Regions from separate parts of the Priestia sp. P5_B4 genome, predicted to be linked through region 3. Evidence: predicted binding sites of a transcription regulator. Region 3 holds the regulator's gene; each other region holds the start of a gene.
What was found. Region 3 encodes Rex, which represses fermentation and respiration genes when NADH is low (regulators of the CRP and FNR family bind a similar motif). Its sites were predicted from a motif close to TTGTGAAATATTTCACAA; they were not measured.
Positions count from the first base shown of each region.

Region 1: the regulator Rex is predicted to act here: its motif matches at 4,883-4,900, upstream of AC1DRF_RS08510 (AtpZ/AtpI family protein).
Region 2: the regulator Rex is predicted to act here: its motif matches at 2,261-2,278, upstream of AC1DRF_RS11125 (cytochrome c oxidase subunit II).

Region 1 is NZ_JBFULJ010000056.1:5,104-12,526, reverse strand. Features, by position in the region: gene AC1DRF_RS08530 (serine hydroxymethyltransferase) at 1-539, shown strand, start outside; gene upp (uracil phosphoribosyltransferase) at 753-1,382, shown strand; gene wecB (non-hydrolyzing UDP-N-acetylglucosamine 2-epimerase) at 1,405-2,556, shown strand; gene AC1DRF_RS08515 (S8 family serine peptidase) at 2,624-4,816, shown strand; gene AC1DRF_RS08510 (AtpZ/AtpI family protein) at 5,114-5,335, shown strand; gene AC1DRF_RS08505 (ATP synthase subunit I) at 5,342-5,713, shown strand; gene atpB (F0F1 ATP synthase subunit A) at 5,732-6,442, shown strand; gene atpE (F0F1 ATP synthase subunit C) at 6,533-6,745, shown strand; gene AC1DRF_RS08490 (F0F1 ATP synthase subunit B) at 6,848-7,366, shown strand; gene AC1DRF_RS08485 (F0F1 ATP synthase subunit delta) at 7,363-7,423, shown strand, end outside.
Region 2 is NZ_JBFULJ010000099.1:5,047-9,361, forward strand. Features, by position in the region: gene qoxB (cytochrome aa3 quinol oxidase subunit I) at 1-1,132, opposite strand, end outside; gene AC1DRF_RS11125 (cytochrome c oxidase subunit II) at 1,134-2,072, opposite strand; gene AC1DRF_RS11130 (hypothetical protein) at 2,456-2,602, opposite strand; gene xylE (D-xylose transporter XylE) at 2,807-4,228, opposite strand.
Region 3 is NZ_JBFULJ010000021.1:1,322-8,744, reverse strand. Features, by position in the region: gene AC1DRF_RS04745 (lysostaphin resistance A-like protein) at 164-892, shown strand; gene AC1DRF_RS04740 (YdiK family protein) at 889-1,116, shown strand; gene tatC (twin-arginine translocase subunit TatC) at 1,142-1,897, opposite strand; gene tatA (twin-arginine translocase TatA/TatE family subunit) at 1,913-2,098, opposite strand; gene AC1DRF_RS04725 (redox-sensing transcriptional repressor Rex) at 2,152-2,790, opposite strand; gene AC1DRF_RS04720 (ABC-F family ATP-binding cassette domain-containing protein) at 3,249-5,183, shown strand; gene tsaD (tRNA (adenosine(37)-N6)-threonylcarbamoyltransferase complex transferase subunit TsaD) at 5,438-6,454, opposite strand; gene rimI (ribosomal protein S18-alanine N-acetyltransferase) at 6,451-6,900, opposite strand; gene tsaB (tRNA (adenosine(37)-N6)-threonylcarbamoyltransferase complex dimerization subunit type 1 TsaB) at 6,915-7,423, opposite strand, start outside.

The DNA of each region.
Region 1 (7,423 bases), on a different contig from region 3:
TGATTTTATGTAAAGAAGAATTTGCGAAAAAGATTGATAAGTCAATCTTCCCTGGTATTCAAGGTGGTCCATTGATGCACGTTATCGCTGCAAAAGCAGTAGCATTTGGTGAAGCATTACAAGATGAATTTAAGCACTATGCTCAAAATATCATCGACAATGCTAATCGTTTAGCAGAAGGATTAAAGAAAGAAGGATTTGCTCTTGTATCTGAAGGAACAGACAATCACCTTGTGTTAATCGACGTAAGTTCAATGAATTTGACAGGTAAAGTAGCTGAAAAAGCACTTGATGATGTAGGTATTACAACAAACAAAAATACAATTCCTTACGATGAGCAAAGCCCATTTGTAACAAGCGGTATCCGTATTGGTACAGCTGCGGTTACAACTCGCGGATTTGGCTTAGAAGAGATGGATGAAATTGCTTCTATCATCGGATTAACGCTTAAAAATATTGAAGATGAAGAAAAGCTAGCTGAAGCTAAAACACGCGTTGAAGCTTTAACAAGCAAGTTTGAAATGTATAAATCACTATAAGAGAGACAGGCCTTTGTGCCTGTTTTTTTATGGAGAAAGTGGTAGCAATTCAATCATTTTTTGAATAATGCTTGAACTCAAAAACTTTTTTCTGTAAAATGAATGCAATGTATAAATTTAATTAGCAAGAGATATGTTTTTACTAGTACGTACCATTCAATTCGTTGAATGGTATTTTAATGTGTACATCTTTATATATAAGGAGAGATATCAATGGGCAAAGTATACGTATTTGATCACCCGCTTATTCAACACAAATTAACTTACATACGCGATGTAAAAACGGGAACGAAAGAGTTTCGTGAATTAGTTGATGAAGTGGCAAGCTTAATGGCTTTTGAAGCGACACGTGATTTACCGCTAGAAGACGTTGAAATTGAAACACCGGTTTGCAAAACAAAGTCAAAAGTTATTGCAGGGAAAAAGCTTGGTATCGTTCCAATTCTTCGTGCTGGTATCGGCATGGTAGATGGATTTTTAAAACTAATGCCAGCTGCTAAAGTTGGACACGTTGGCTTATATCGTGATCCAGAAACATTACAGCCTGTTGAATATTATGTAAAGCTGCCTAATGATGTAGAAGAGCGTGACTTTATTGTAGTAGATCCTATGCTTGCAACAGGAGGGTCAGCTGTAGAAGCAATCAACTCTCTTAAAAAAAGAGGCGCTAAAAACATTAAATTTATGTGTTTAATTGCTGCTCCTGAAGGCGTGGAAATCGTAAAAGAAGCACACCCTGACGTAGATATTTACATTGCGGCATTAGATGAAAAATTAAATGACCATGGATATATTGTTCCAGGTTTAGGTGATGCAGGGGATCGTTTATTCGGTACAAAATAATTTGTAGATTCGGGTGATGAACATGAAGCAGCCAATTAAAGTAATGACGATATTCGGGACAAGACCAGAAGCAATTAAAATGGCCCCTCTAGTGCTAGAGCTTAAAAAGCGACCTAAGGAGTTCGAAGCGATTGTGACGGTAACGGCTCAGCACCGTGAAATGTTAGACCAAGTATTGAGCATTTTTGACATTCAGCCTGACTATGACCTTAACATTATGAAAGATCGCCAAACTCTTATGGACGTAACGACCAGAGGATTAGAAGGTTTGGACGACGTAATGAAAAAAGTAAAGCCGGACATCGTACTTGTACACGGCGATACAACTACGACGTTTATTGCCGGACTAGCAGCTTTTTATAATCAAATTCAGGTGGGACATGTTGAAGCAGGTTTGCGCACATGGAATAAATATTCTCCATATCCGGAAGAAATGAACCGTCAGCTTACAGGCGTTCTTGCTGATTTGCACTTTGCTCCGACAGATAAGTCTGCAGCTAATTTGCAAGCAGAGAATAAAAAAGAAGAGCGAATCTTTGTGACTGGAAACACAGCTATCGATGCGTTAAAAACGACAGTAAAAGAGACATATGAGCATGAAGTGTTAACGAAATTGGGAGATGATCGTCTTATTTTATTAACGGCGCATCGCCGCGAAAATTTAGGCGAACCAATGAAAAACATGTTCCGTGCGGTTAAACGTATTGTGGATGAACATGAAGATGTGCAAGTTGTGTATCCTGTTCATTTGAATCCGGTAGTTAGAGAAACAGCAAACGATATCTTAGGAAATGACCCACGCATTCATTTAATTGAACCGTTAGATGTAATTGACTTCCATAACTTCGCTGAGCGCGCTCATATTATTTTGACAGATTCGGGCGGTGTTCAAGAAGAAGCTCCTTCATTAGGCGTACCTGTATTGGTACTTCGTGATACAACAGAGCGACCGGAAGGAATTGAAGCAGGAACGCTCAAACTAGCAGGAACGGAAGAAGAAACAATTTATACGCTAGCAAAAGAGCTGTTAATAGATGAAGACGTATATAAGCAAATGTCACAAGCATCGAATCCTTACGGAGATGGCTTAGCTTCTAAACGTATTTGTGATGCTATTAGCTACTATTTCAACCGCCGTGAAAACAGACCGGAAGCTTTTAATCCGCTTTCGTAAGATTTCTAAACACCTTTCACATGAAAAGTGTCTCTTTGAGACACGATAGTGTGAGAGGTGTTTTTTTATGTGGATTAAATGGTTAATGCTTAGCTTTATATTAGGGAGCGGGGGAGGGCAAATGTCGCTCAATCCGACATTTCCTTCTATAAAACAAGAAATGAATCATCAGGAAAAATCAATAATTGTCATGGTTGAAAAAGAAAAATTCGCGGAATTTAAAAGTCAGCTACAAAAAAATTATCCTAATATAAAGATTAAGAGCGAATTTCACACAGTATTTACAGGACTTTCATTAAACGGCTCCATCTCGGATTTGGAAAAACTATCTCATAATCCTTCTATTATTGGTTCACATTCTATTAAAAACTACCAGGCTGCAGAAGAAAATAGTGTAACCTTCATTGGCTCAGAACAGGTAAGAGGCTTATTTGATACTCATAATCAGCGCTTAACAGGAWAAGGGATCAAAGTAGGCGTCATCGATACGGGTGTTGATTATTCTCATCCGGATTTAAAACAAACCTACAGGGGAGGGTATGATGTAATAGATAAAGATTATGAGCCGATGGAAACCACTCGGGAGCAAGGAGAGCCTACTCTGCATGGCACTCATGTAGCTGGTATTATTGCAGCAAATGGAAATATTAAAGGTGTAGCACCTCAGGCGGAGATCTACGCATACCGAGCTCTTGGACCTGGTGGAGCTGGAACGTCTGAAAGTGTTATTCTAGCTATCGAAAAAGCAATTCAAGATGATGTAGATATTATTAATTTATCATTAGGAAATGATGTGAATGGCCCTGATTTACCAACAAGCTTAGCGTTAGATCGAGCTGTTGAAAAAGGAATTGTAACGGTTACATCCAGCGGCAATTCAGGTCCAGGTTTATGGACCGTGGGCTCTCCAGGTACAGCGGGAAAAGCTATTTCGGTTGGCGCTTCTGTTTCCCCGACAACAGTTCAATTTCTAACAATTGGATTTAACAAAGAAAAAATTATGATGGCGCCAGTAGAAGGGTCTCGTCCATGGACGTTTAATCAAACGCTGCGTGTAATAAATGAAGAATACTTCAAAGAGCAAAAGCATGCGTTGGGTAACGTCATTTTGCTAAAAGCAGAAGGAAATGTGGTTGAAAAAAAGATTAAACAAGCTGAACAGGCAGGAGCAAAAGCCGTTATTTTATATAGTCCGACTGAAAAAAACATGATCGGTAAACTACAAGAATCAGTAAATATTCCAGTGATATGGGTAAGTAAAAAAAACGGTGATACCATTAATCAATACATTCAGTCTCAACAGCCATACTTACGCACTGGCAAGCAAGTGGTGCAAGACTTGCTCACATCTTTCAGTTCAAGAGGACCTGTAACGACTACTTGGGGAATCAAGCCGGATGTCGTCGCACCTGGTTACTTCATTAATAGTACAGTTCCTGGGGGATATGAACGCATGCATGGAACAAGTATGGCTGCGCCCCATGTAGCTGGAGCGTGCGCTCTTATTTTACAAGCTCACCCGAACTGGTCTCCTGAACAAGTCAAAGCTTCATTGATGAACACAAGTAAAGTAATGCAGCAGCTAAATGGTAAAACGTATCACGTATATGAACAAGGAGCCGGGAGAATTCAAATAGCAAAAGCTGTCACAGCAGACTCTTTATTTTATCCATCTTCTTTATCTTTCGGTATTTTTACGCGCCCATCAAAGAAAGTCTTATCATTTAAAATTGATAACCAGTCTGATAAAGCAAAAACGTATCGCTTGAACGTTCCGAAAAGGGATGAAGGAGTGAATTGGGATGTTCCATTACCTGTCACCGTGCAGCCCCATCAGACAAAAGAAATAGCTGTCACTTTATCGGTGCAGCCCCGTTTTAAAAATAAAGGTATATATGACGGATATTTGGAAATAAATGATTCACGTGAAACATTTTCGCTTCCTTATATGTACATGGTTAGCATTCCAGATTATCCCCGTGTCATGGGATTGCAAGTAGCAGCGGAAAAAGAGAAAAATACGTATAGTTATGAACTGTTTTTGCCTGAAGGAGCAGATGAGTTAGGCGTTGCTCTTTTTGATAAGCAGTCTTTACAGTTTATATCGTATTTAGATGTTGACGTTGATGTAGAAAGAGGCATGAGAAAACGGAAAATAACGATCGATGAATCGCTTGTACCGGGAGCGTACCAAATATTTGCATTTGTGAAAAAGCATGGACAAGAGCATGTTGTAAACAGTACAATAACGATTGAATGAACCTCTTTAAATGTTTTCATTTGAAGAGGTTTTATGTGTGGCAGAAATGTGAACAATAAGAAGAGATTGTGAAGTTTTTAGCTTAAACACATTGACATTAAATATACGCTATTGTATGCTTACAGGGAATATAAATGATAAGGTTTTCAACCTGTGAAAACCGTTGATATTTCTGTGTATTTTATTAGCTGTTTTTACCTTTTTTAGCAATTTTTTTTGCCTTTCTATCATATATTGAGCTATAAAAACGATAGAGAATTCGGAAAAAAGAAAATTTTGCAAAAGGGGTATGAGCTTATGAAAGATCGCAACCGTCATCCTTTGCAAGCGATGGCATTAGTGTCAATCATTCTATCACAGTTAGCAGGTTCAGTCTTAATTGGCTTATTCTCTGGAAGATGGGCTGATCAATGGCTTGACACCGAACCACTATTTTTGATTTTAGGCCTTCTTTCAGGGCTAGCAGCAGGTGTTTTTATGATGCTGCGGACAGTCCACCATTTTTTTTCAGGAGATTAATAATTCATGCAGGATTTGCAGCACGTTTTTCCAAGACTTCGTTCATACATATTGTATTTGTTAGCATTATACGTTCTCGGCTGGGGATTTACAAGTTATAAGGCTGTTTTTGCAGGTTTAATTTTAGGAACCGCCCTGAGTTTGTATAATTTGTGGAACTTAGTAAGAAAGTTTGAGCAGTTTGGACAGGCGTTGGATGAGGGGAAAAAGCCCCGTTCAATTGGGACTGTTGTAAGATTTGCAACAGCTGCTCTCGCAGTTGTGATTACCATCTCTTATCCAAAAACCTTTCATATTATTAGTGTAGTTGTGGGATTAATGACGTATTACGTTGTCATTATCATAGATTTAGTTGTTCAAAATATGCGTAGAAGATAGAAAGAGAGGTGAACACAGTTGGGTCATGAATCACCAACTATAGAGTTTCTAGGCCTTACTTTTAGTCAAAGTAACTTGCTTATGGTTACCGTAGCTTCTGTTATTGTATTCTTAATTGCAGTTTTATGTACTCGTACTCTTGCTATGAAGCCAAGCGGTGCACAAAACTTTATTGAATGGGTCTTAGATTTTGTTAAAGGACTCGTTAATAGCAATATGGATTGGAAAACAGGTGGCCGCTTTTTGACGCTAGGTGTAACTTTACTTATGTACATTTTTGTGTCAAATATGTTGGGTCTTCCATTTGCCATCGTGATTGACCATAACTTATGGTGGAAATCGCCAACCGCTGATCCAGCAATTACGCTGACGTTAGCCGTTATGGTAGTTGTACTATCACATTACTATGGTATTAAAATGCGAGGGTTCTCTGCATACACGAAAGATTACTTCAAGCCAATGGCATTTTTATTCCCGCTTAAGATTATCGAGGAGTTTGCCAATACGTTAACGCTTGGCCTTCGTCTTTACGGTAATATTTATGCTGGGGAAATTTTGTTAAGCTTGCTAGCTGGTTTAGCAACAACAGGCTTCCTAGGTACAATTGGAGCTGCTATTCCAATGCTTTTATGGCAAGGATTCAGTATTTTTGTAGGCGCAATTCAGGCCTTCATTTTCACAATGTTAACGATGGTTTATTTATCTCACAAAGTGAGTAGCGACCATTAATTTATAAAGCTTTGTTCAAGTAATACCCAATTTGGACAAAACAAAACTTAGTTAAACAAAATCATATATATTAAGGGAGGACTTTATAAAATGGGTTTAATAGCATCTGCAATTGCGATTGGTTTAGCGGCACTAGGTGCTGGTATTGGTAACGGTCTTATCGTTTCTAAGACGATTGAAGGCACAGCTCGCCAACCAGAAGCACGTGGTACATTAACTTCAATGATGTTCGTTGGGGTTGCCTTAGTTGAGGCGCTTCCAATTATCGCCGTAGTTATTGCATTCATGGTACAAGGTAAATAATAATGTGTTACATGTGGCGAAGATCATTCAAAAGAACCTTCGCCATTACTTTATGTCTTTAATAAGTAAATTATATATGTGGAGTCTCTGAAGGGAGTGAACATGGCCGTGTCGAACATGTTTGTGTTAGGAGCAGCAGGCATTAATGGTGGAGATATTCTTTTCCAATTAGTGATGTTCCTTATCCTACTTGCGTTACTTCAAAAATTCGCGTTTGGTCCTGTAATGGGAATCATGAAAAAACGTGAAGAGCATATTGCCGGTGAGATTGATGAAGCAGAAAAGCAAAATGAGGAAGCGAAGAAGCTTGTTGAAGAGCAGCGTGAAATCTTAAAGCAATCTCGTCAAGAAGTGCAAGTAATGATGGAAAACGCTAGAAAGTCTGCAGAAGATAAAAAAGAAGAAATCATTGCCGCAGCACGCGAAGAGTCTGAGCGTCTAAAAGCTGCAGCAAAACAAGAAATCGAACAGCAAAAAGATCAAGCAGTTGCTGCGTTACGTGAGCAAGTTGCTTCATTATCTGTTTTAATTGCGTCGAAAGTTATTGAAAAAGAACTTTCTGAACAAGATCAAGAGAAGTTAATTCATGAATATATCCAAGAAGTAGGGGATGTACGATGAGTCAACCAGCTGTAGCCAAGCGCTATGCACTAGCTCTTTTTCAATTAGCAACAGAAA
Region 2 (4,315 bases), on a different contig from region 3:
TCATTTGAATACGGCCGCGGAACATCGTAAATAACCAGTTGAACACTTTAACACCCGTTGGAATTCCGATAGCCATCGTCGTAATAGCAAAAAACACATTCACATTAGCACCTGCACCCATCGTAAAGAAATGATGTACCCATGTGAAATACGATAGAACGCTAATAATCATCATTGAAAAAACCATAGACTTATAGCCAAATATCTTCTTTTGAGAAAACGTTGCAACGATTTCAGAAAAAATGCCGAATGCAGGAAGTACAACGATATACACTTCAGGATGTCCCCACATCCAAATTAAGTTAATGTACATCATCGGATTTCCTCCGCCGGTCATAGTAAATAAGTGTCCGTCAAAGAAGCGGTCAATAAACAATAAAGCAAGCGTTACGGTTAATACAGGAAACGCGAAAATGATAATAATACAGCTTGCTAGAACGGACCACGTGAATAGGGGCATATGCATAAGTTTCATGCCCGGTGCACGCATTTTTAAAATAGTCATAATAAAATTAATTCCAGAAGCCAAGCTGCCAATACCTGATATTTGAATACCCCAAATATAAAAATCTTGACCCGGTCCAGGACTGAACTGCATGCCAGAAAGCGGAGGATAACTCAACCATCCTGCATCTGGCGAGCCGCCGATTACAAACGACAAATTGAAAAGCATGGCGCCAAAGAAAAATAGCCAAAAGCTTACCGCGTTTAAAAAAGGATAGGCGACATCCCTTGCTCCAATTTGAAGAGGTACAACAATGTTAAAGAACGCAAACATAAGCGGCATTGCCATAAATAGAATCATAATGGTTCCGTGTGTAGTAAAAATTTCGTTGTAATGATTAGAATCTAGAAAATGCCACTGAGGGAATGCTAGTTGCATACGCATTAATAATGCATCTACTCCGCCTCGAAACAGCATTAATAATGAAGAAAGCATATACATAATACCAATTTTTTTATGATCCACCGTTGTGAGCCACTCACGCCATAGCCACTTCCATTTTTTAAGATACGTAAGAACAAAAATAATACCGGCTAATGTTAATAAAATGGCGACATCTGCTCCGTAAATCATCGGTTCTCCTGTCACAAAAAAATGAGATGAAAAATCTTTTAATTTTTCTAACAACTTATTTTCCTCCTTCCTGGTGCTCATGCTGTGCATGTACTTGTTCTTCAGAAGCCACATTCATAGTCTTCATGTCTTCATTTTTCATATGGTGATGCTGACTATAATATTGACCACCGTTTTTAATGACAATTTCTTGGAATAAGCCTTYAGGAATGGTAGAATACGATTTTTCTAGAGAAAGACCTTGTTGGGCAAGGTTGCTATAATCAGCTTTTGTTAAAGCTGGTGATGTTTCTTTCACTTGCTTTACCCACTGATTAAATTCTTTTGTCGATGTAGATTTAACTTTAAAATTCATATGAGCGAACCCTTCACCCGTAAAATTAGCACCCGAACCAAAATATTCTCCCTTGTGATCAGCTTGCAGCCAAAGCCCCATTGCCATTCCCGGCATGGTATATAATTGTCCTCCCAACTCGGGTACCCAAAAAGAATTCATAGGTGCATCTGACGTTAGCAYGAATTGAACGGGCACATCTTTTGGAATGTTGACATAGTTCACTGTCGCAATATCTTGATCCGGATATTGAAATAACCATTTCCAGTCAAGGGATGTTACTTCAATTGTTAGCGGCTTTACATCTTTTTTCGGCGGATCTACTAAGTCATACGTCGTCTTGGCCGTAGCGAAACCTAAAATACTAATAATAATAATGGGGATCCCCCACCAAATAAATTCAAGACGCTTACTATCGTCCCAGTCTGGCCGATACGAAGCCTTGTTTCCAGGCTTATCACGGTAGCGTAAAACGATATACACAAGCAGACCTAAAACAGGAATAACAACAATTGTGCATAAAATTATGGAAAAAATAATTAACTGGTATTCTTTTTGAGCCACCGCTCCCTGCGGATTTAAAATCAAATAACGACTATCACAGCCTGCTAAAAAAATTGTGATGAATACGGAGAGAATGATTAACTTGCCAATATGCATTGATTTTTGCTTTCTCACCTAAGCTCAGGCTCCCTTCTTCTAAATCTCTGTACATAATAATGGTATATAAACGTTCATATTAGAGATGCATCTTAACAGATCAAAAGGCTAATAACCTCCTAACATATTGAAGTTTGTCATGACATATTGCTTACTCCTAAAAAATTATCATGTTGTATCATTAAAAGGTGTGATATTCATCACACTTGAAGCGCTTTTTATGTAGTTTGAACGCCTTTACCATAATTTCGTCACATATTTGGGTAATTGTGGGGAATAAAAGGTGCCTTGTGACTATCCTAATAAAAGAAAAAAACTCTTCCAGTTTTTATTAACTGAAAGAGTTTTTTATAAGTACTAGATGAAGTATTGAGCTTTAACACTTACTGATTTGCTTGTTTGACCTGCTGAAACATCCAATCAATCATTTTCCGATTCTGATACGCGGGAACCCAGGAAGCATGATCATACTTTAATTCTTTAGGATATTCCGTATATAGCGGATACCCCCAGATTTTTTGTAAATTCATTGCACCGTTATTTATATTTACGATGAAACACTCCTCATAAAAAAACTATATTTCTATTTTTAAAGAGGCTTATCACTATAGCAATATCCTTTAAAAAAGCTATCCACTTTCTTCATAAAGGTTACATATTAAAAACACCTAAAAATAGTTTAGGTGTTTTTGAAAGGTTTATATTCATCTTTCCTCTAAGCAAAAGCTCAATGGTTATATGGCCTTCTTACTCTTTGAAGCCCCTTGTTTTTTTCTCCACATATTTTCCATTTGTTCAAGAGTTCTACCTTTTGTTTCAGGAACAAATTTCCAAACAAATAAAGCAGAAAGTACACTCATTAAACCGTAAAAACCATATGTTAATCCTCCGCTATATTCCATCATCACAGGATACGTAGAGGAAATAAAATAGTTAGCCGCCCACTGAGCAGCTACGGCAATAGCCACAGCACGACCTCTAATTTTGTTAGGGAAAATCTCTGAAATGAGCACCCAACAAATTGGTCCCCATGACATCATAAAGGAAGCTGTATAAATAATGATAAATACAAGCGTCCCTATACCAATGATGTTTGAAAAAGCCATGCTTGCTACACCGAACATTCCAATGGCCATTCCGATAGACCCTGTTATTAATAAAGGTTTTCTTCCCAAACGATCAACCGTCAAAATTGCAATTACTGTAAAAATAACGTTTACTAATCCCATAATAATAGTTTGCAGCATAGAAGAACCTTTAGCTGCTCCCATGCTTTCAAAAATACGCGGAGCATAATATAGAGCTACATTGATTCCTACAAACTGTTGAAATACAGAAAGCAGTATACCTACAACGATAACTAATTTTCCATATGCCAATAATTTTTCAGACGAAACATTGGTAGAAATTGTTTGTTTAATATCTTCTAAAATTGATTTCGCTTCTGAAGATCCATTAATTTTAGTTAGTATGGCTAAAGCTTTTTGATCTTGATTCTGTATAGCTAAGTAGCGAGGCGTTTCAGGAACTAAAAACAAGAGTGCTGCAAAGAGTAAAGCTGGAATGGCTCCTGAAGCAAACATGTATCTCCAACCTACATCATTAATCCATTCTAAGGTTTCCCCATTTGCAATACCCCAATTCACGAAGTAAACGACTAACATTCCAAAAATAATCATAAATTGATTGAACGATACCAATCTGCCGCGAATATCTGCCGGTGCAATTTCTCCTATATAGATGGGACAAATGGCTGATGCTAAGCCAACACCAATCCCACCTATAATACGGTAGAAGTTAAAAGCAAGTAACAAAGAGAGTGTCGGTTCTCCTTTTGTGAAAAATAAAAACTCAGGATAAGAAGCGCCTAACGCTGAGACTATAAAAAGAATAGCTGCTAGTATAAGTGATTGTTTGCGTCCTAGTTTCGTCGCAAAATAACCAGATACCAAGCCTCCAATAATACATCCTATTAAAGCACTTGATACAGTAACACCATGTGCTAAAGATCCTAACCCTAAGCTGTCAATAAGATACACCTTTAATGATTCTTCAGCTCCAGATATTACAGCTGTATCATATCCAAACAGTAACCCTCCGATAGCGGCAACTAAGGTAATAGAAAAAATATATAATGAGTTTCGATTTTGTTTCATGCGTTGTTAAAAGCAGTTAGTTAAAAGTAACAGTAGAAGTTCTATTTCTAACTGAGTTCGCACTTATTTGAATGCGTTTTCAAATTC
Region 3 (7,423 bases):
AAACTACATATAATAGTTTTAGATTTCGACGATTTTGAGAAATAAAGCATTCTTTTCTCTGTTCAATAATATGTATGTTACAATACGAGCAAGAAGAAATTACTAACTGTACAGTACTTCTTCGACATATATACATAAAAACCTTTTAAAGGAGTATAGAAGATTGGAAAAACGTTATTGGTATGTTATCCTCACCTACATCCTTATGCAGTTTTCAGGAGTTGTTGGTATACCGCTGTTAAAATTAACAGGAATGTTTGATCAATATCCAGTTCGAACAGCGAATGTCATGCTTTTGACTTATTGGACCATCATTAGCTTTATCCTTGGTTTACTTATTGTCTTACTGCTGCTGCGCCGTGATATGTCCATGCGTATAGAACATGCGGGAACAACGGTAACTGTGGTCTGGTCAGTCCTTGGGGTGTTCCTGGCTATGGCTGGTCAAGCTGTAGCAGGTATGATTGAGCACGCTCTTGGCATTACCCAAGTATCTGAAAACACACAAAATATTGTTAATCTTGTTAAAGCAACGCCGTTCCTCATTGTCGTTACGTCTGTTATTGGACCAATTCTAGAAGAGATTATTTTTCGAAAGATTATTTTCGGCTCTCTTCACAAACGATATAATTTCTTTGTCTCTGCATTTATTAGTTCCCTTATTTTCGCTGCCGTACACTGGGATTTTAAACATTTGCTCGTGTATACAGCCATGGGATTTGTATTTGCATTCCTTTATGCAAGAACAAAACTAATTATTGTACCCATTATTGCTCACGTGTTGATGAATACAATCGTTATTTTATCTCAAACTATTTTTGCAGATAAAATTATAGAAATGCAAAAGCAAGCAGAACAAATGAAGTTTATTTTTGGAGGCATGTTTTTATGAAGAATATCCCTTTAACACGAGGGTTTATTTATATTATTATGGGGGTTTTATTCACCTACCTGGCTATTCAAAATGCTCAGGAAACCGTGTGGAATTTCCCCACGATCTTATTTGCACTCGTAGCCGCGTTCGATTTCAGATTTGCGGTGCGCATTTTTATCTTGCACTATAAAATTAAAAAGTTGCAGCAGCAATATAAAAATCAAGATGATTCATCTAAATAAAAAAACCACTGAAACAGTGGTTTTTTTACATACTAACATCTTCTCTTTCTTGCTCTGCCCTTGCCTTTAACACTTTGCGATACGAAATGCGGGAAATAATGATGCTGATTTCATACAAAATTAAGAGCGGCACTGTCACCATCATGTGCGAGAGCAATTCTGGTGGTGTAATAAGTGCGGCAATAACTAGCAGTACGAAATAGGCATACTTTCGAATTTGAGATAAAAACATAGGCGTGATAATTCCTAATCGCGTCAAAAACATGACGACAACAGGAAGCTGAAACAACAGGCCAAAAGGCAGTGTGAGCTGCATTAAAAAAGAAAAGTATTCATTAATGCCAATCACTTGGTTTACATTCAGCTCATCAGAAACGCGCGTCATAAAATCGACGACAAATGGAAACAACACAAAATAAGAAAAAGAGACACCGCCGATAAAGAGAAAAATGGAAACAGGAATATATCCAAGCGTTACCTTACGCTCTTTTTCATATAAACCAGGACTAATAAATGCCCAAAGTTGATACAGTGCAACAGGAGCTGCAAGTACACAGCCGATAATAACAGCAAACTGCATATAAATCTTAACTGGATCTGTTAGCCTAAATGCATTCATCGTTAAATTTTTTGCCTCATCAGCATGCTGTAAATAGACAATAACCTTATCCGCTATAAAAAAGCCGCCAATTGTGGCAATGACAAAGAAAAATAAAACAATTAAAATGCGCTTTCGCAACTCTCCTATATGATCATATATTGACATTTCTTGTTCGGTCATACTATGATCACCCTTTTACTCTTTGTCATCTACTTGACGCTGTTTATCTTTTTCACGATCTTCTGAGGCACCGCTAGCGGCATGCTTAAACTCTCTAAGCGTTTGCCCGACTGATCTTCCTAGCTCCGGTAACCGTTTCGGTCCAAAAATAAGCAGTGCTACAATCGCAATAATAATCCAACTACCTGCTCCAATCCCCATATTCCCACTCTCCTTATTAATTTAGACTTAAGGAAATCGTAACACAGTCCATCTTATTCAACAGGATAATTTTTCAAAAAGTAGACAAGCGACTGTAATTCTACAGCCAGATCAATATGATGCAGTCGAATCTCATCCGGTACGTTTAAGCGTGCAGGAGTGAAGTTTAGAATCCCTTTAATTCCGCAACTCACTAAACGATCGGTAATTTGCTGAGCCACAGTGGCAGGAACGGTTAAAATCGCKACTGAGATATCATCACTCATATAATCTTCCAATTGGTCAAGGTGATAAACCGGCACGTCGCCTACTTTTGTACCGACTTTATCTTCTATCACATCAAAAGCGCACTCAATTTTGGTGTTATTATTTTTAATAAAATTATAATTTAAAAAGGCCGTTCCCAGATTCCCTACGCCAATCAGTGCTACTTTCGTTACTTCATCTTGGTCTAACGTTTTACGGAAAAATGTAAGTAAATAATTCACATTGTAGCCGTATCCCTTTTTCCCTAATGCTCCAAAGTAAGAAAAATCCCGGCGAATAGTAGCAGAATCAACTTTCACTGCCTCACTTAACTCCGCTGACGAAACACGCTGTTTACCAGAAGCATGCAAGTTTTTTAAAAAACGATAATAAAGCGGCAATCGTTTAGCCGTTGCTTGTGGTATTTTTAATTGTTCAGTGTTCACGTTGTACCCCCTCAGTTCATGTATGTCATTACTAACATTTTCAAGTCATATTGCATTACCTTTCACAAAGCCTCAACCGCCTTGAGGTAGCGCTTCCAATTCTCTCTCTTTTCTCTTGTTTTATATATACTCCACTTCACACCCCGACGCCTTTTGTCTATCCAGGAATACTTAAAGTCGGTAGCTAGAACGAAGCAATTAGCCCTTCAAAGGATCCGTTTGTTAGTCATGACGGATTTTCTACATCCATCATATATAAGTTCAGAGATGCACTTATCTCTTATTTTAACATAGTATCCTGTATAAAATGTGCAGGTAAAATCATTTTATTTCATGAATCAAAACATTCGCTTCATCATTTGTTCTTGTCCCTCTACAAATTACAAACGCTTGTAGGAAGAACTTGTAGTTGAAAATATGTTAAAATACACTATGGATATACTACTAGAGGTGAAAAAATGATTATTCTACAATTGAACGGTATTACAAAATACTATGGGGCAGAACCCATTTTATCGAATATAAAGTTAGAAGTACAATCAAAAGACCGCATTGCCCTAGTGGGACGAAACGGTGCAGGTAAATCAACTTTATTAAAAATTATTGCTGAGCAGCTTTCTTATGACAGCGGAGAAATTATTAAACCTAAAGGTGTTTCCATTGATTATATGGGACAAGATACAGTTCTTGAGTCAACACTCTCCATATGGGAAGAAATGATGACAGTCTTTGCTCCGTTAAAGAAGATGGAAAAAGAATTACGTACGCTTGAAACGAAGATGGGCGATCCAGACATTTTTAATGATTCAGTTCAATACGAAAAACTAACCAAAGAGTACGATCAGCTTCAAGTAACTTTCAAAGATTTAGGCGGCTATCAATATGAAGCGGATACACGATCTATTCTTCACGGTTTCCGTTTCTCAAACTTTGACTATAGCACCCCTATTTCCTCCTTGAGCGGTGGACAAAAAACGCGCTTGGCTCTTGCAAAACTGCTTTTAACAAAGCCAGACTTGCTTATTCTGGATGAGCCTACCAACCACTTAGATATTGAAACTTTAGCATGGCTGGAACAGTTTCTGCAAGGGTATGAAGGAGCTATTTTAATTGTTTCACACGATCGTTACTTCCTTGATAAGGTCGTAAATCAAGTGTATGAAGTCACACAAAAAACAACGGTCAAGTACACGGGCAACTACTCTAAATACCTTGTACAAAAAGCAGAGCGATATGAAAAAGAGTTGCGTCAGTACGAAAAGCAGCAAGATGYAGTCGCAAAACTGAATGATTTTATTCAACGAAACATCGCCCGCGCATCGACTACAAAACGTGCGCAAAGCAGACGTAAGCAGCTCGATCGAATGGAGTTAATAAATCGACCTAACGAAGGCGAAAAATCAGCTAGTTTTTCGTTTGAAATTGAGCGTCAAAGCGGAAATGAAGTCTTAAATCTCGAAAACGTGTCCATCGGATATGATGAAAACAAATATGTTGTCCAAGACGCAAACCTTCGGATTAAAAAAGGTGAAAGCCTTGCGTTGGTTGGTCCTAATGGAGTTGGGAAATCTACGTTATTAAAAGGTATTGTGGATAAACTAAGCTTCAAGACTGGAACCATTTCTTTTGGCTCAAACGTAATGGTTGGTTATTACGACCAAGAGCAAGCTAATTTAACGTCTAATAAAACTGTTTTAAATGAGCTTTGGGATGACTACCCATCCAAACCTGAAAAAGAAATTCGTACAGCGCTTGGAAATTTTCTGTTTTCAGGTGATGATGTACTGAAAATCGTTTCGACGCTTAGCGGTGGTGAAAAAGCACGTTTGGCTCTTGCGAAGCTTATGCTTCAAAAAGCTAATTTCTTAATTTTGGATGAACCTACTAACCATCTTGATTTAGATAGCAAACAAGTACTCGAGAATGCGTTAATTGATTACCCAGGGACTCTATTATTTGTTTCACATGACCGTTATTTTATTAATCGTATTGCAAACAAAATAGCAGAGCTATCTCCTGAAGGAGTAGAAGAATTTCTTGGAGATTATGACTATTATGTAGAAAAGAAAGCAGAAATAGAGGAAATCAAAGAATTAGAAAATATAAAAGCCAACGAAGAACGTACCGTAAAAGTAGATAAACAGTCTTATAAACAAGATAAAGAACAAAAGAAATTGATGAGGCAGCGAACGCGCCGAATTGAAGAAATTGAAACTGAAGTAAACAAATTAGAAGCCGCACAAGCGGAGAATGAAGAACTTCTTTGTAATCCTGAAATTTATCAAAACCACGAAGAAGTATCAAGATTAAACGTTGAAAATGAAAAAATTTCTTCACAGTTATCCACATTAATGGAAGAGTGGGAAGAATTACAGCTACTTCTAGAAGAATAGCCTATATTTTTTCGTATTTATTCACCCTATTTACTTGTTCGTGCGCTTTAGGACAAGCTTTATCCACTCTGTGAATAAATAGTGGATATCTGTCTGATTTTCATAATTAAAACTTGTTGATAACATGTCCGTGTACTGAGTGCACGGACTTTTCCACATAATTATCCACAGTCAATTCTAAATTTATTGAATATTGTTGATAAATCATTTTTATCCACAAAAAAGACGAATGAGAAATAAATCTCATTCGTCTCTTACTCTTCCAAGTCTAAACCGGGGTTTGCGTTTAATGACATATCTGAGCGTTTTCCTTGAGCAAATCGTACACTTGCCGCTGCTCCAATCATTGCGGCATTATCCGTGCATAGAGATAGCGGCGGGATAATAAGCTCAATGTTTGATAATGTTGCAAATGCTTCTTCTAGCGCTGCTCTAAGTCCTTTATTAGCAGCAACTCCTCCTGCTACTAACACTTGCTTAACCTTATATTCCTTTGCAGCTTTAACCGTTTTAGTTACTAACACATCAATAACACTCGCTTGAAAGCTAGCAGCAAGTGTTTGTGGAAGAATTTCTTCACCTTTTTGCTTCGCGTTGTGGACAGTGTTAATAACTGCTGATTTTAACCCACTGAAACTAAAATCATAGGATCCTTCTTCTAGCCAAGCACGCGGCAAATCAATTAATGGCTCTCCTTCATGTGCAAGGCGGTCAATATGAGGTCCGCCTGGATATGGAAGGTTTAACGTGCGGGCTACTTTATCGTAGGCTTCTCCTGCCGCATCATCTCTCGTTTCACCAATCACTTTAAACTGACCGTGACTTTCCATGTATACAAGCTCTGTATGCCCTCCAGATACAACTAGCGATAAAAGCGGGAATTCTAATTTTTTGATTAGCTGATTTGCATAAATATGTCCTGCAATATGATGAACACCTATTAATGGCTTTTGGTGTGCAAATGCTAGCGCTTTGGCTGCATTTACGCCAATAAGAAGTGCTCCCACAAGCCCAGGTCCTTCCGTTACAGCTATTGCATCAATATCTGCAAACGTCAAGTTCGCTTGATTTAAAGTTTCTTCAACTACTACCGTAATTTGTTCCACATGATGACGAGATGCAATCTCCGGTACGACACCGCCAAATCGTTTATGGCTTTCTATTTGTGATGCCACCACATTGGCTACAATTTCATGACCGTTTCGAATCACGGCCGCTGCTGTCTCATCACAGCTTGTTTCTAATGCTAAAATTAATTGATTTTCACTCATAAATTCACCCACATAACTAATGCATCCTCATTGTTATCAGAATAATAATTCTTACGAATACCTCCAGGTTTAAAACCTAGCTTTTGATACAATGATTGTGCAATATGATTAGATACCCTAACTTCTAATGTCATTGACACAGCACCTAGTTTTCGAAGAACGTCCATCACGTTGCGCAGCAGCAATTCACCGAGTCCCTTACCTCGGTAGTCTGGCAATAGGGCAATGTTGGTTACATGTGCTTCGTCAATAACAATCCACGTTCCGCAATACCCAATAATATTTTCTCCTTCTTCCATCACAATGTAAGTTGAAAATTGATTATTGGTTAACTCATTTTGAAACGCTTCTGAACTCCAAGGTGTCGTAAAAGACTTCTCTTCGATTTTCACTACTTGATCAATATCTTTAACTTCCATTAAACGAAACTTAATTGTTAGTTTCATGTTTATACCTTCTTTTATCCTTTTTGCTGTGAAGCAAGCCAGTTAGCTTCGGCTTCAGCTAAACGAATGTAGTTCGGAACAAAAGTATGCACAGACTGCGGCTCTTTCTTCATTCCTAAAAAAGCCAATTCACTTGGTCTTGGATTAAACTGCTGAACATGGGCAAATACAGCTTGTTTACCCAGCACTTCTTTTAACGCCTCTTCATGCATGGGAAGATCATTGCCTATGAATAAAATGGGTTTGTTGTATGACTTTAAATGTTCCGCCCAGTCCTTATTAATAACAAGTCGATCACTTTCAACTTCTAGAAGACCTCGTTCATTATTCCATTCATATAGTCCTGTATAAAGCTGTTGACGGCGCGCATCAAATAACGGAGCAATATACCCATCAAAATAGCGACCGTTTGCTGCTAGTGCTTCAAGGCTAGATACACCTATTAAAGGAATATTTAAAGTCCAAGCAAGTGTCTTGGCAATGGTAACGCCAATTCGTACACCTGTATAAGATCCGGGACCAT